4 regions of the Acetoanaerobium noterae genome follow, and region 1 is predicted to be linked to each of the others. Evidence: riboswitches for the same ligand, from Rfam matches in the RefSeq annotation. Region 1 holds a riboswitch; each other region holds the start of a gene.
The links. Region 1 has a riboswitch for S-adenosylmethionine ahead of B5X47_RS00980 (methionine ABC transporter ATP-binding protein). Riboswitches for the same ligand answer to the same signal wherever they lie in the genome.
Positions count from the first base shown of each region.

Region 2: it holds a riboswitch for S-adenosylmethionine, as region 1 does, so the genes downstream of both, metK (methionine adenosyltransferase) here and B5X47_RS00980 (methionine ABC transporter ATP-binding protein) in region 1, are expected to answer to the same signal.
Region 3: it holds a riboswitch for S-adenosylmethionine, as region 1 does, so the genes downstream of both, B5X47_RS03645 (O-acetylhomoserine aminocarboxypropyltransferase/cysteine synthase family protein) here and B5X47_RS00980 (methionine ABC transporter ATP-binding protein) in region 1, are expected to answer to the same signal.
Region 4: it holds a riboswitch for S-adenosylmethionine, as region 1 does, so the genes downstream of both, B5X47_RS04495 (homocysteine S-methyltransferase family protein) here and B5X47_RS00980 (methionine ABC transporter ATP-binding protein) in region 1, are expected to answer to the same signal.

Region 1 is NZ_FUYN01000001.1:204,995-208,160, reverse strand. It holds gene B5X47_RS00995 (NUDIX hydrolase) at 1-113, shown strand, start outside; gene whiA (DNA-binding protein WhiA) at 115-1,068, shown strand; gene B5X47_RS00985 (HPr family phosphocarrier protein) at 1,071-1,337, shown strand; SAM riboswitch class I at 1,433-1,540, shown strand; gene B5X47_RS00980 (methionine ABC transporter ATP-binding protein) at 1,727-2,710, shown strand; gene B5X47_RS00975 (methionine ABC transporter permease) at 2,712-3,166, shown strand, end outside.
Region 2 is NZ_FUYN01000010.1:7,729-10,894, forward strand. It holds gene recD2 (SF1B family DNA helicase RecD2) at 1-371, opposite strand, end outside; gene metK (methionine adenosyltransferase) at 535-1,719, opposite strand; SAM riboswitch class I at 1,868-1,973, opposite strand; gene B5X47_RS12935 (phosphodiester glycosidase family protein) at 2,079-3,166, opposite strand, start outside.
Region 3 is NZ_FUYN01000001.1:724,420-727,585, reverse strand. It holds gene B5X47_RS03650 (ClC family H(+)/Cl(-) exchange transporter) at 61-1,620, shown strand; SAM riboswitch class I at 1,716-1,818, shown strand; gene B5X47_RS03645 (O-acetylhomoserine aminocarboxypropyltransferase/cysteine synthase family protein) at 1,941-3,166, shown strand, end outside.
Region 4 is NZ_FUYN01000002.1:173,504-176,669, forward strand. It holds gene B5X47_RS04480 (argininosuccinate synthase) at 1-186, opposite strand, end outside; T-box leader at 239-462, opposite strand; gene B5X47_RS04485 (TfoX/Sxy family protein) at 797-1,054, shown strand; gene B5X47_RS04490 (GIY-YIG nuclease family protein) at 1,067-1,354, shown strand; SAM riboswitch class I at 1,355-1,458, shown strand; gene B5X47_RS04495 (homocysteine S-methyltransferase family protein) at 1,655-3,166, shown strand, end outside.

The DNA.
Region 1 (3,166 bases):
TCATTCATATAGATAGAGTGTTAGAGATGGCAAAGTATGATGACGAAAAAGAAATAATAAAAGTTGCATTAGATGAAATTAACAAAAAATCATATAATAACTCAGGTGATTAAAGTGTCATTTTCAACTCAAGTTAAAAACGAGCTTTCAAGGATTATTCCTGAAGATAAGAATGTTAGAATCGCTGAATTAGCTGCCCTAATTCGCATGAGCGGAAGCCTGCAGCTAATGGGCTACAATAAATTGTCATTCAAGGTTGTTACTGAAAATGCTGCAATTGCAAGAAAAGTTTTTTCTTTGCTAAAAATGTGTTTTAATATTCATGTAGAAATACAGGTTAAGAAAAATAAGAATTTAAAAAAGAACAATACATATTTCTTGTTTGTATCATATGAACAAGGGGCAAATGATATATTAGTAGAAATAGGTATACTAAAAAAAGACGGTAAGGATTATACTATACAAAGTGACATTCCTGAATCCTTCATCTCTGATGAAAAATCAAAGCGTGCATATATTAGAGGAGCTTTTCTAGGTGGGGGATCGATTTCAGATCCAGAAAAGACATATCATATGGAATTTGTTACTGTAGATGACGAGCTAAGTACCTACATAAGAAATTTACTAAACACATATGATTTTAATGCTAAAATAGTACCTAGAAAGAACACCTACGTAGTATATATCAAAGAAAGCAATAATATATCAGATTTACTTAACATAATGGGAGCACATAATGCTCTATTTCAGCTAGAGGACGTTAAGATTATGAAGCAGATGAGAAATGACGTAAATAGGATTGTCAACTGTGAGACAGCAAACCTTACTAAGACAGTAAATGCATCTATGAGACAGATAGAGGCTATAAACTATATTATAAATACAGTAGGTATAGACTACCTTCCAGAAAGTCTTCAGGAAATAGCAGAGCTAAGAGTAGAATATGAAGATTTAAGCCTTAAGGAACTAGGCGAAATGCTAGATAAACCACTTGGAAAATCAGGTGTTAATCATAGATTAAAAAAAATAGAAGATATTGCAAACGAACTAAAAGAAGGGAGAAAGTAAAAATGATAACAAAGGAACTTACAATAAAAAATGAAATAGGATTACATGCAAGACCTGCAGCTCTCTTTGTTCAGACTGCAAACAAATTCTTATCAGATATAATGATAAAAAAAGCAGGAAAAACTGTAAACGCAAAGTCAATAATGGGAGTTATGGCTATGGGGATATCTAAAGGTGAGATGATAGAAATAATAATAGATGGCCCAGATGAGGAAAACGCTATCTCTGCCATAGAGGACCTTATCAACGTAAAATTACTAGAGTCATAATATAAAAAAATAAAAAAAATATAGATTAATAGTGTTGACAAACGATATTAATCTATATATAATTCATATTATTCTAAACGATATAAAACAACTGAATCTTATCCAGAGAGGTGGAGGGACTGGCCCTACGAAACCCGGCAACCAGCTGCATTGCAGCATTGGTGCTAATTCCTGAGGTATTATTACATACCTAAAGATAAGAGATAACTGAAATCTTAGTTTATTAATCTCTTTCTTTGTGAAAGAGATTTTTTTATTTTCAAAAAAATTTCTTATATTCATAAGCAATTTTGATTGGATTAAGGTGTGGAGTTTTTATTTGTTTAGAAGTGGATTAGTCGACAAAATCCGATTTGCAATTTAATTATCAAAAATTAAGGAGGCTAAAATTGATTGACATTAGAAATCTATCAAAGGTATATAGTGATTCCAAAACACCCATAATTGCTCTGGATAATATAAACATTCAGATTGATAAAGGAGAGATATATGGAATCGTAGGGCTAAGTGGAGCTGGAAAGTCTTCGCTTGTCAGATGTATTAACAGAATAGAAGAGCCAACAAGTGGCGAAATTTATATAGATAAAATAAATATAATGGATTTAAATCAAAAGGATTTAAGGAAAACCAGAAAAAAGATTTCGATGATTTTTCAAGGGTTTAATTTGTTAAATAGCAAAACTGTATATGAAAATATAGCATTTCCTCTAAAACTAGATAAGCTTCCAAAATCTGAGATAAATGCTAGAGTAAATGAATTACTAAGCTGGGTTGAGCTTTCAGACAAAGCAAATGCTTATCCTTCACAGCTCAGCGGAGGACAAAAACAAAGAGTTGCTATTGCTAGAGCTCTAGCTAGCAAACCAGATATTTTATTATCGGATGAAGCCACTTCAGCTCTTGACCCTAAAACTACAAATCAAATATTAAGTATGCTTAAAAGGATTAATAAAGAAATGAATATAACTATAGTAGTTATTACTCATGAGATGGAGGTAGTAAAAAGTATCTGCGATAAAACAGTGGTGCTTGAAAATGGAAGGATTATAGCTCAAGGAAATACTATTGATATTTTTTCAAATAAAGATAATTGTAGCCCAGATATATTTTCTAAAGAAGAGTCTTTAGATTATAAAGAGCATTATAAGGGAGAGCTATTAAAGCTTAGCTTTGTGGGAGAGAATGCTAAAAATCCAATAATATCAAATCTCGTAAAGAAGTTTGATTTAGAGCTAAATATTATTTCAGGCAACATTGAATATATACAGGAAAAGCCACTTGGAACTTTGATTGTGGAATTAAAGCGCCATGGTAATCTAAGAACAATTATAGATTATTTAAATAATCACGATGTTCGGGCAGAGGTGTTATAAAATGATTGAACTATTAGATTTACTCATACCATCAATTAATGAAACACTATATATGGTATTTATATCAACTGTATTTACGGTTATTCTTGGACTACCCCTAGGAATACTTCTAGTGATAACAAGAGAAGACAGTGTACTACCAAACAGCAAAATTTATAATAGCTTGTCAATTCTTATAAATATCACAAGGTCAATACCATTTGTAATTTTAATGATATTTATAATTCCTTTTACTAGGCTAGTTGTTGGGAGCTCAATTGGAACGAATGCAGCAATAGTGCCTTTAGTGGTAGCGGCTATTCCTTTCTTCGCAAGACTAGTAGAAGGCTCGATTTTAGAAGTCAATCCCGGTGTAATTGAAGCTGGGGTATCAATGGGAGCATCCCCACTTGAAATAGTATTAAAAATATTAATTCCAGAAGCAATGCCTTCGCTTGTATTAAATGTCACCGTGAC
Region 2 (3,166 bases), on a different contig from region 1:
TCTATTTCTAAGTATCTATTAGGATTAGTTTCTAGGATTTCTATAGCTTTTATCCCGAATTTATCTGTGATTTTATGTGCCATTTTAAGACCTATGCCTTCTATCGTTCCAGATGCTAGGTAAGCTATGATTCCATCTAGCGAATCTATAGCCATATGAGTAAAGCTCATAACGCCAAACTGTCTGCCATATATATCGTGAGTCTTCCACTCTCCACTGACCTTTATATTGTCGAGCTCTCTGACAGATGGCATACAGCCTACCACTGTAACTTCTCCTAGCTCATCGCTGATTAGGTTTGCTATAGTGTAGCCATTTTCATCGTTTTGAAATATTATATCTGAAATTTTTCCTTTTAATTCTATAGGCATAAGCATACACTCCAAATGTATTTTGAATATGATTTATTATAACATACGATATGAAAAAAGGATTAGTATCCAGATTTCCCTGAGTACTAATCCTTTGTTTTTATAAGCTTTTGAGTTCCATAAACAACTTATTATCGTTTAAATTACTGAATTTATTATATCTTTATAGTCCCGCGTCTTTTTTAATGTCGTCTACTTTGTTTAGCTCTTCCCAAGGAAGGCTTACATCTGTTCTTCCAAAGTGTCCGTAAGCTGCTGTTTGCTTAAATATCGGTCTTCTAAGTCCTAGGTCTCTAATTATAGCTCCTGGGCGAAGATCAAAGTTTTTAGAAATGATTTCAGAAATCTTCTCATCAGCTATAATGCCTGTTCCAAATGTATCAACTAGTACTGATACAGGCTCAGCTACACCGATTGCATAAGCTAACTGAATCTCGCATTTCTTAGCAAGTCCTGCTGCTACTACGTTTTTCGCAACCCATCTAGCTGCGTATGCTGCAGAGCGGTCTACCTTTGTAGAGTCTTTACCTGAGAAAGCTCCTCCACCGTGTCTAGCGTATCCGCCGTAAGTATCTACGATGATTTTTCTTCCTGTAAGTCCTGAATCTCCTTGAGGTCCTCCGATTACGAATCTTCCTGTAGGGTTGATAAGGTACTTAGTGTTTTCATCAAGTAACTTGCTATCTACTATTGGCTTAATTACGTTTTCGATTAAGTCTTTTTCGATTTGCTCTCTAGTTACTTCTGGGTTGTGCTGAGTAGAGATTACTATAGTGTCTATTCTTACTGGTTTGTCATCTTCATACTCTACTGTTACTTGAGTTTTTCCATCTGGTCTTAAGTAATCAAGAGTCTTGTCTTTTCTTACATCTGAAAGTCTTTTAGCTAGCTTGTGAGCTAGTGAAATAGGAAGTGGCATGAACTCTGGAGTCTCGTCACAAGCAAACCCAAACATCATACCTTGGTCTCCAGCTCCTACTGCTTCTACTTCATCTTTCATAGTTCCTTCTTTGTGCTCTAGGGCTTCGTCTACACCCATAGCGATGTCTGCACTTTGCTCGTCTATAGCATTGATTACTGCGCATGTTTCGCAGTCAAATCCATATTTTGCTCTATCGTATCCGATTTCCTTAACTGTCTCTCTTACTACTTTTTGGATATCTACGTATGCGTTTGTAGTTATTTCTCCAATTACCATAACAAGACCTGTAGTAACTGCTGTCTCACACGCCACACGTGAGTTAGGGTCTTGAACTAATAGGGCGTCTAGGATTGAATCTGAAATTTGGTCACAGATTTTATCTGGATGGCCCTCAGTAACAGATTCTGATGTAAATAATCTTCTCATTTAATAAATCCTCCTCATCTCTAGCATTAAATGCTGTAAACCGTATCACTTGTATATGCCAAGGTGGCACATCGTACATAATGTAGACTTTTTTGCATTAAAAAGCCTCTTCATACACATACGCAGAAGAGGCTTAACTACTAAAGTTACCTCATCTGCCAAGAATATATCTCGCAGGAATTGGCACCATCTCACATTGCTGTGCTGGTTGCCGGGTTTCACAGGGCCAGTCCCTCCACCTCTCTTGATAAGGTTCAAGAATTTATTCATTTATTGTGCAACGGATTTTATTTTATATTAGCGAAAACCATATGTCAATATGTTTTTGAAAAATATTTTTTACTATTTTTGTATCAGTTTTATGGAGTAAGCACAGGCTTGAATCCATATACCAATTTTCCATCTGCTTCAGCAAACTGAAGGTATTTTATATCTTGATATATATTAGATTTTGGCATAGATGCATAGTCTACTACACTGATATAGCTTACGTTTCCATCTACTCTAGAGGAAAAACTCTTTCCTGAATATACAACATATACATTCTTAGTCTTTGCTTCTTTTTGAATGATTTTGTCAAATGCATTTTGGTCTATGCTATCTGCTGACTTGTCACTGCCTTGAAGCACTATAACTACATTCCCAGCACTCTTTGACATTAGTCCTTTTAAATAGTCCCATTGACCTTTTACCTTGTATACTCCGCCATTTCTGTTGTCTACGCTAATAAATGTTGTGTTTCCAGCGGTTTTATATTTATATGCCCCATTAAAGGCTTCCTTTGGGGCTGACACCGCTCCTAAAAATGCGTTATCCGCAGCACCTAGAGTCATTACAGCTTGGTTTGCGCTAGCTGAGCTAGCAAGCTTTGCCTTAAATGCCTGATCTATTATGCTCTCTCCACCTGACATGCTTCCAAATACTGCTGCTGTTCCTGAAGCGGGAAGAGTCTGAACCATTTTTGAATCAGGTGCATTTTTCTTAAGTATTTCTACAGGAATTTTTCCAGTAACTCCTCCATATGAAGCTACTATATTTCCACTTCCTGATGAAGTAGGAGTGAAATATCTACCATCAAAGTTTCCTGATATGCCTTCTCCAAAAACCTGAAAGCTAGGAGTAGTTATATCTATAGGATTTTTGGAAGCATCAAAAGCTCTTATAGCAAGCTCTACCTTGTCTCCTTGGAAGATAGTTTCATTTAGCACAGAAATTTCAATCTGAGAAATACTACCTTTTGGCGCAGTATTTTTTATAGTAAGCCCATTAACAAGTGACCTTTCTGCAGATGCCATAGTATTTTGAATTTTCCCGTCTGCCATCAGCTGTGTGGACCCTCCTCCATCTAGCATCATAGCATCCTTTGCACCTAGTGCTTTCATATACGCTTGCATATCTTTTTCATCCATTCCTATAAACGGAGATTTTCTGCCGTCTACAGTTACTA
Region 3 (3,166 bases), 520 kb from region 1:
TTGTTTCCTAGGTATAGAATAAAGAAGGTTACAAGTTTTTCGTGAAATGGAGGAATGATGTTGAAAAATAATTATACTATTTTGGTAAGTCATAATAATGAAAAAATGTTTATTTTATTTAAAAGTATAGTGGTTGGCTTAGCGGCAGGAGGAGTTTCAGTTCTTTACAGAATCACACTAACAAATGCAGAAACAATCTCTAATTTTACATATACTTTTTTGAATCAAAATTTCATGTTTCTCCCTATTACTTTTTTATTCTTAATTGGAATGGGATATTTTGTAGGGTATTTAGTTGATAAAAATAAAATGATTTCAGGAAGTGGAATACCTCAGTTAGAAGGAATTCTAAAAGGATATTTTAAATCACGTAAGTCTTGGATGCACACACTAATATCAAAGTTTGTAGGAGGTGCTATTGCTATAGTAGCAGGTTTATCTTTAGGTAGAGAAGGTCCTTCTATTCAGTTAGGAGCATGTATAGCTGAAGGGGTTGGAAATAAAATTGGAAAAGGTAGACTAGAAAAAAGAATACTTATGGCTAGTGGAGCGAGTGCGGGATTAGCAGCAGCATTTAATGCACCTATGGCAGGTGTGATTTTTGCCTTAGAAGAAATTTTTAAGTATTTTTCTCCAATCATTTTACTATCGACTATTTCTGCTGCAGTAACTGCAGACTTTATTTCGAAAAAAGTTTTTGGTATGAATCCAGTTTTTAATTTTCCAGTAAGCCAAACAGTACCACTTAATGGATACTTAATGCTTATATTTTTAGGAATTGTTTTGGGGATTTCTGGAGCTATCTATAATTATACTTTATTTAAAACTCAAAAATTTTATAAAAAATTAACTTTTCTTAATATAAGAACAAAAATAATAATTCCTTTTATTCTAGCAGGATTTCTAGGTTTAGTTTTTCCACTTGCAACAGGAGGAGGCCATAAGATTATAGAATATCTAAATCTTAAAAATGGTATTAGTTTTCTTGTTTTAATCTTAATAGTTAAATTTATTTTTTCGATGTTAAGTTTTGCATCAGGAGCTCCTGGTGGTATATTTTTTCCTTTACTTATTTTAGGTGCAACTATTGGAAGTATCTTTGGACATGTAATGATAGGAAATGGAATTTTTGATGAGAGTCTTTTTAATAATTTTATTATCCTTGCTATGGCTGGATATTTTACGGCTATTGTAAGAGCACCTATAACTGGTATAGTTTTAATAATGGAAATGACAGGTTCTTTCAACCATTTGCTTTCACTCACAGTTGTTTCAATTACAGCATATATAGTGGCAGAGCTTTTAAATAGTCCTCCAGTATATGATAAATTACTTGATAATTTAATAGTTCAAGAACATCCAGAAGATGAGAAAGAACATATTAATAAAATTCTTGTAGAAATAATAGTTCAGCATGACTCTGTTTTTGAAAATTCTTTGGTAAAAGATTTACATTGGCCAGGAAAATCTCTTCTCGTCGCTATAAAAAGAGGAGAAGTAGAACTTATTCCAAAAGGAGATACTAAAATTATGGTGGGAGATTATTTGGTTGTATTAACAGATATTAATTGTGAGTCTAAAATAAGAGAAAAATTAGAAAAATTGAATTTACGCCCTTAGAAAAAAGTGACTGAAGCTAACGATTTAATAATTTAAAAAAATACTTGCAATTTATCCTAGAACAGTGTATTATAAAAATCAAACTTAATAAAAGTTGCTTATCAAGATTGGTGGAGGGACTGGCCCTACGAAACCAGGCAAGGGTTTTATATAAAACCGAGTGCTAATTCCAGCAGACAATAGTCTGAGAGATAAGTGTAGCCTACAAGTCTATTTTTGTATTTAGATTTGTTGATTTTATTTATTTAAAATCATAAAGCCGCACTTTGTGCGGCTTTTTTAATTTCTCAGACTCTCAATATGAAAAGGAGAGGATATTAATGAAGAATTACAGTGTAGAAACTCAGTGTGTACAGGCAGGCTATGAACCAAAAAGTGGAGAGCCAAGAGTAGCTCCTATAGTGCAGTCAACTACTTACAAGTACGATGATGCAGATCAGGTTGCAGCTTTATTTGATTTATCAGCAGTAGGACATATGTATTCCAGAATCAGTAATCCAACTGTAGAGGTTTTGGAAAAAAAGCTGGCTGTTTTAGAAGGTGGAGTAGGAGCTCTTGGGGTTGCTTCAGGTCAATCAGCAAATTTCTTTGCTATTTTTACTTTGTGTAGCGCTGGGGATAATTTTATCTGCCTTTCAAATCTATACGGTGGAACCCATACGTTGTTTACTTCTACTTTAAAGCGTATGGGGATTGAGGCAACTATACTTCCATGCACAATAGAGCCTAAAGAGATTGCAAAACATGTAAATTCTAAAACAAAGCTGCTATTTGCAGAAACGTTAGGAAATCCTGGTGTAGAGGTACTTGATATAGAGGCTTTTGCAAAAGCCGCACATGATAATAAATTGGCATTTGTTGTGGACAATACCTTTGCTACACCTTATTTATGCAGACCGATAGAGCATGGAGCTGATATAGTTACTCATTCTGCTACAAAGTATCTAGATGGTCATGCAACTAGTCTAGGTGGCGTGATAGTAGACAGCGGTAATTTTGATTGGAACAATGGGAACTTTGATTGCCTTACTCAGCCAGACCCGGCATATCATGGGCTTAGCTATACAGAGGCTTTTGGAAACCAAGCCTTCATAGTAAAGGCAAGAGCATCGCTTCTTAGAGATTTAGGCTCTACGATGAGTCCCAATAATGCATTTTTAATTAATTTAGGAACAGAAACCTTGGCTCTTAGAATGCAAAGACACAGTGACAATGCTCTAGAGGTTGCGAAGTTTCTTCAAAGCCTAGATGAGGTTGCATGGGTCAACTATCCAAAGCTAGAAGGTTCCAAAGACTACAAGCTTGCTGAAAAATATCTTCCTAAAGGCGCTTCTGGAGTTATATCATTTGGAGTGAAGGGCGGAGTAGACAAAGCCAAGCTATTTATAAATTCTGTCAAGCTAGCGAGCCTTGTAGTTCATGTAGGAGATTTAAGAACACATGTGCTTCATCCAGCTAGTATGACGCATAGACAGTTAAGTGAAGAGCAGCAGATCAAAGCTGGGATTGCTCCTGAGATGATCAGGCTATCTGTAGGAATCGAAAA
Region 4 (3,166 bases), on a different contig from region 1:
TGCTCCTGATTTTATAGCTTTTTCCTGAACCTTTTGCATATCTTCATCTTGTCCTACGTTTATGCAAGCAGCTATTATATCTGCATTGTAGTTTTCTTTTAGCCATGGAATGATTATAGAAGTGTCAAGTCCACCAGAGTAAGCAAGTACTATTTTATCTTTTTTAGTTATATTATTTGTTTTCATTATATTTTCCTCCATTATTTTAGAAATTAAAAAAATCCGCCTCTTCGTATTACAAAGAGACGGATTTATATCCGCGGTACCACTCTAATTAATTGTATTTGTGCACTAATACAATTCACTCGATATCGTTAACGGCGACAGCCGTGCCTTCATACTTTGATTTCAAAAGGCATCCTCAGGGTCCCTTGTTCGGTTAAGGTGAGACTGTCGGCCTTCCACTCTGTGCCGACTCGCTGGAGTCATCTCTTAGCTTACTTTTCCCATCACTGGATATGCATATACTTGTTTTTTTCTGATTATAGGGATTTAATTTTTACTTGTCAACATCAAAAAATATATTTTTATGTTTTAAAAAATTATTTTTATATATAAATAATCGGGGAATAACCATGAAATTATTATGAAAAACATTTTCCTAAAGCTTAAAAATTTTTTAAAATATTTTTACAAAAGTTAAAGTTTTTGTTTACAATTGAGCAAATTTTGTTTAATATAATTTAAATTATATATATTTTTAGTAAGTAGATGATTTATTATATGAGGTATTAAATTTTGGTAGATTAATAAATATATAGAATGAATAGAGTATATATTAAAAGGGGAGAGTAATATGAGCAAGCTATCAGATATGGAAAACATAGGACCAACACTAGAGCAACGATTAATAAATGCAGGGATAACTACTCCTATGGAGTTGAGAAAGCTAGGTTCAAAATCTGCATATGTGATATTAAAAGAGCATGATATAGATGCCTGCATTAACACCCTGTATGCATTAGAAGGAGCTATACAAGGGATAAGATGGCATGATCTGGCAGACGATATCAAAGCTGATTTAAAGAGATTTGCAGACTCAGAAAAAAAGTAAAGCTGGGATTAAATGAAAAAACAAGAAGAATTACTACAAAAAAATATTAGGCAGTTTTATGTATATATGCTAAGATGTAAAGATAACAGCTTGTACACTGGATACACGGTGGATATCGATATGAGGTTTAAACTTCACTGTGAAGGAACAGCATCAAAGTACACTAGAGCAAGGCTTCCAGTTAGCTTGGTTTATGTGGAAAGGCACGATACAAAAAGCAGTGCAATGAAAAGAGAGTGCAGTATAAAAAAACTCTCAAAGCTTCAAAAAGAAGCATTAATTAAAAACTCAATAGTATGATTCTTATCGAGAGAGACGGAGGGATATGGCCCTGTGAAGTCTCAGCAACCTTCAGCCCAGACTGAAAAGGTGCTAAATCCAACTGCGTAGCAGGAAGATAAGAGAAAACTTATAACTTAGGCTTTCTCTTTGAGAAAGCTTTTTTGTTTTTAAAAAGCAAAAAATATTTTATTGAACTATGAGATATCCATATTCTTAATAATGGGCTAGATTTTATTGTGAATATGACAATGGTTCCCCATTAGAAATCTAGAATGCTTTAATGGATAGTTTATTATTTAGTTAAAGAAGGAGAGAGCAATGATAAAAATATTCGATGGTGGATTTGGAAGTCAGCTTATTAGCAAAAGTATATGTTTTGAATGCCCTGAGGAGCTAAACCTAACTCAAGCCGAAGTAATCAAGCAAATACATAAAGAATATGCAGATAATGGAGCAGATATAATTACAACCAATACCTTTGGAGCAAATCCTCTTAAGCTAAAAAGCTATGACCTTGAGGATAAAGTAATTGAGATTAACGTTGCAGGAATAAATTTAGCTAAAACTACAGGCAAAGAGACAGCTTTTTCTGTAGGACCTACAGGTGAATTTGTAAAGCCTGTAGGGGATGTGAGCTTTGAAGAAATGTACGAGATATTTTACAGACAGCTTGAAGCTATAACGATATCTCAGCCTGATTATATAATCTTTGAAACCTTTAGTGATATAGCAGAGCTAAGAGCAGGAATAATAGCCTTAAAGGATATTTTTAAGAAGCACACTATAAAAATTCCTATACTCGCCTCTATGACCTATGACAGCATCTATACCTTGACTGGAGTATCACCAGCTGCCCAAGGAGTTATTTTAGATGCTCTAGGAGTGGATGCCATAGGAATAAACTGCTCAAAAGGACCAAAGGATATACTTGAGCTACTTGCAGAGATAGAAAAGTATACCAGTGTAAAGCTTATTGCTCAGCCAAATGCAGGGATGCCTGAGATTGTAGGAGAAGATGTAGTTTATAGCATGTCAGCTAGTGAATTTGCAAATCAAATGAAGCCATATTTTGAGCTTAATATGGGATATATAGGCTCTTGCTGTGGGTCTACTCCTGAGTTTACTAAAGAGCTAAGAAGGTTAGCGGATAGCATAGAAGTAAAAAATAATAAGGAGAATAAAACTAATTCTCATGGATATCTTGCTTCAAAGGGCAAGGTAGTTTCTTCAGAAGCATTTATTTTAATTGGAGAAGCCATTAATCCTCATGCAAGAAAATCTGTAAAGCAGTATATGGAAGAGTTTGATATAAAAGGACTTACAAGCGTTATATCAGAGCAGTGCTTAAAAGGTGCAGATGTAATTGATATCAATGTCAATGCAGAGGGAGCAGATAAAAAAGCATTAGCAAGGGAGCTAGTTATAAGTGGACAGTTAAATTCTGATTTTGTACTTTGCATAGATTCAAAGGAGCCTGAAATAATAGAAGAGGCCCTTAAAAATTATGCAGGAAAGGCTCTTATAAACTCAGTTGCTTTGGACGAAAAGGAATTAAGAGAAATCCTTCTTCTTGCAAAAAAATATGGTGCTAGTGTGATAGGACTATGCATAGAAAATGAAATCCTGCCAACTACCATAGCTGAAACTGTAGAAATAGCAGAAAAGCTTCAGAGCAGACTCCTAAGTGAAGGAATAAAGGCTGAGGATATCTATATAGACCCACTGCTTTTTACAAATAAAACCTACAGCATATCGCCACTTGATACAGTAGAGATTGTAAGGCAGTTATCAAATAAAGGAATAAAGACCTCTCTTGGGCTTAGCAATGTT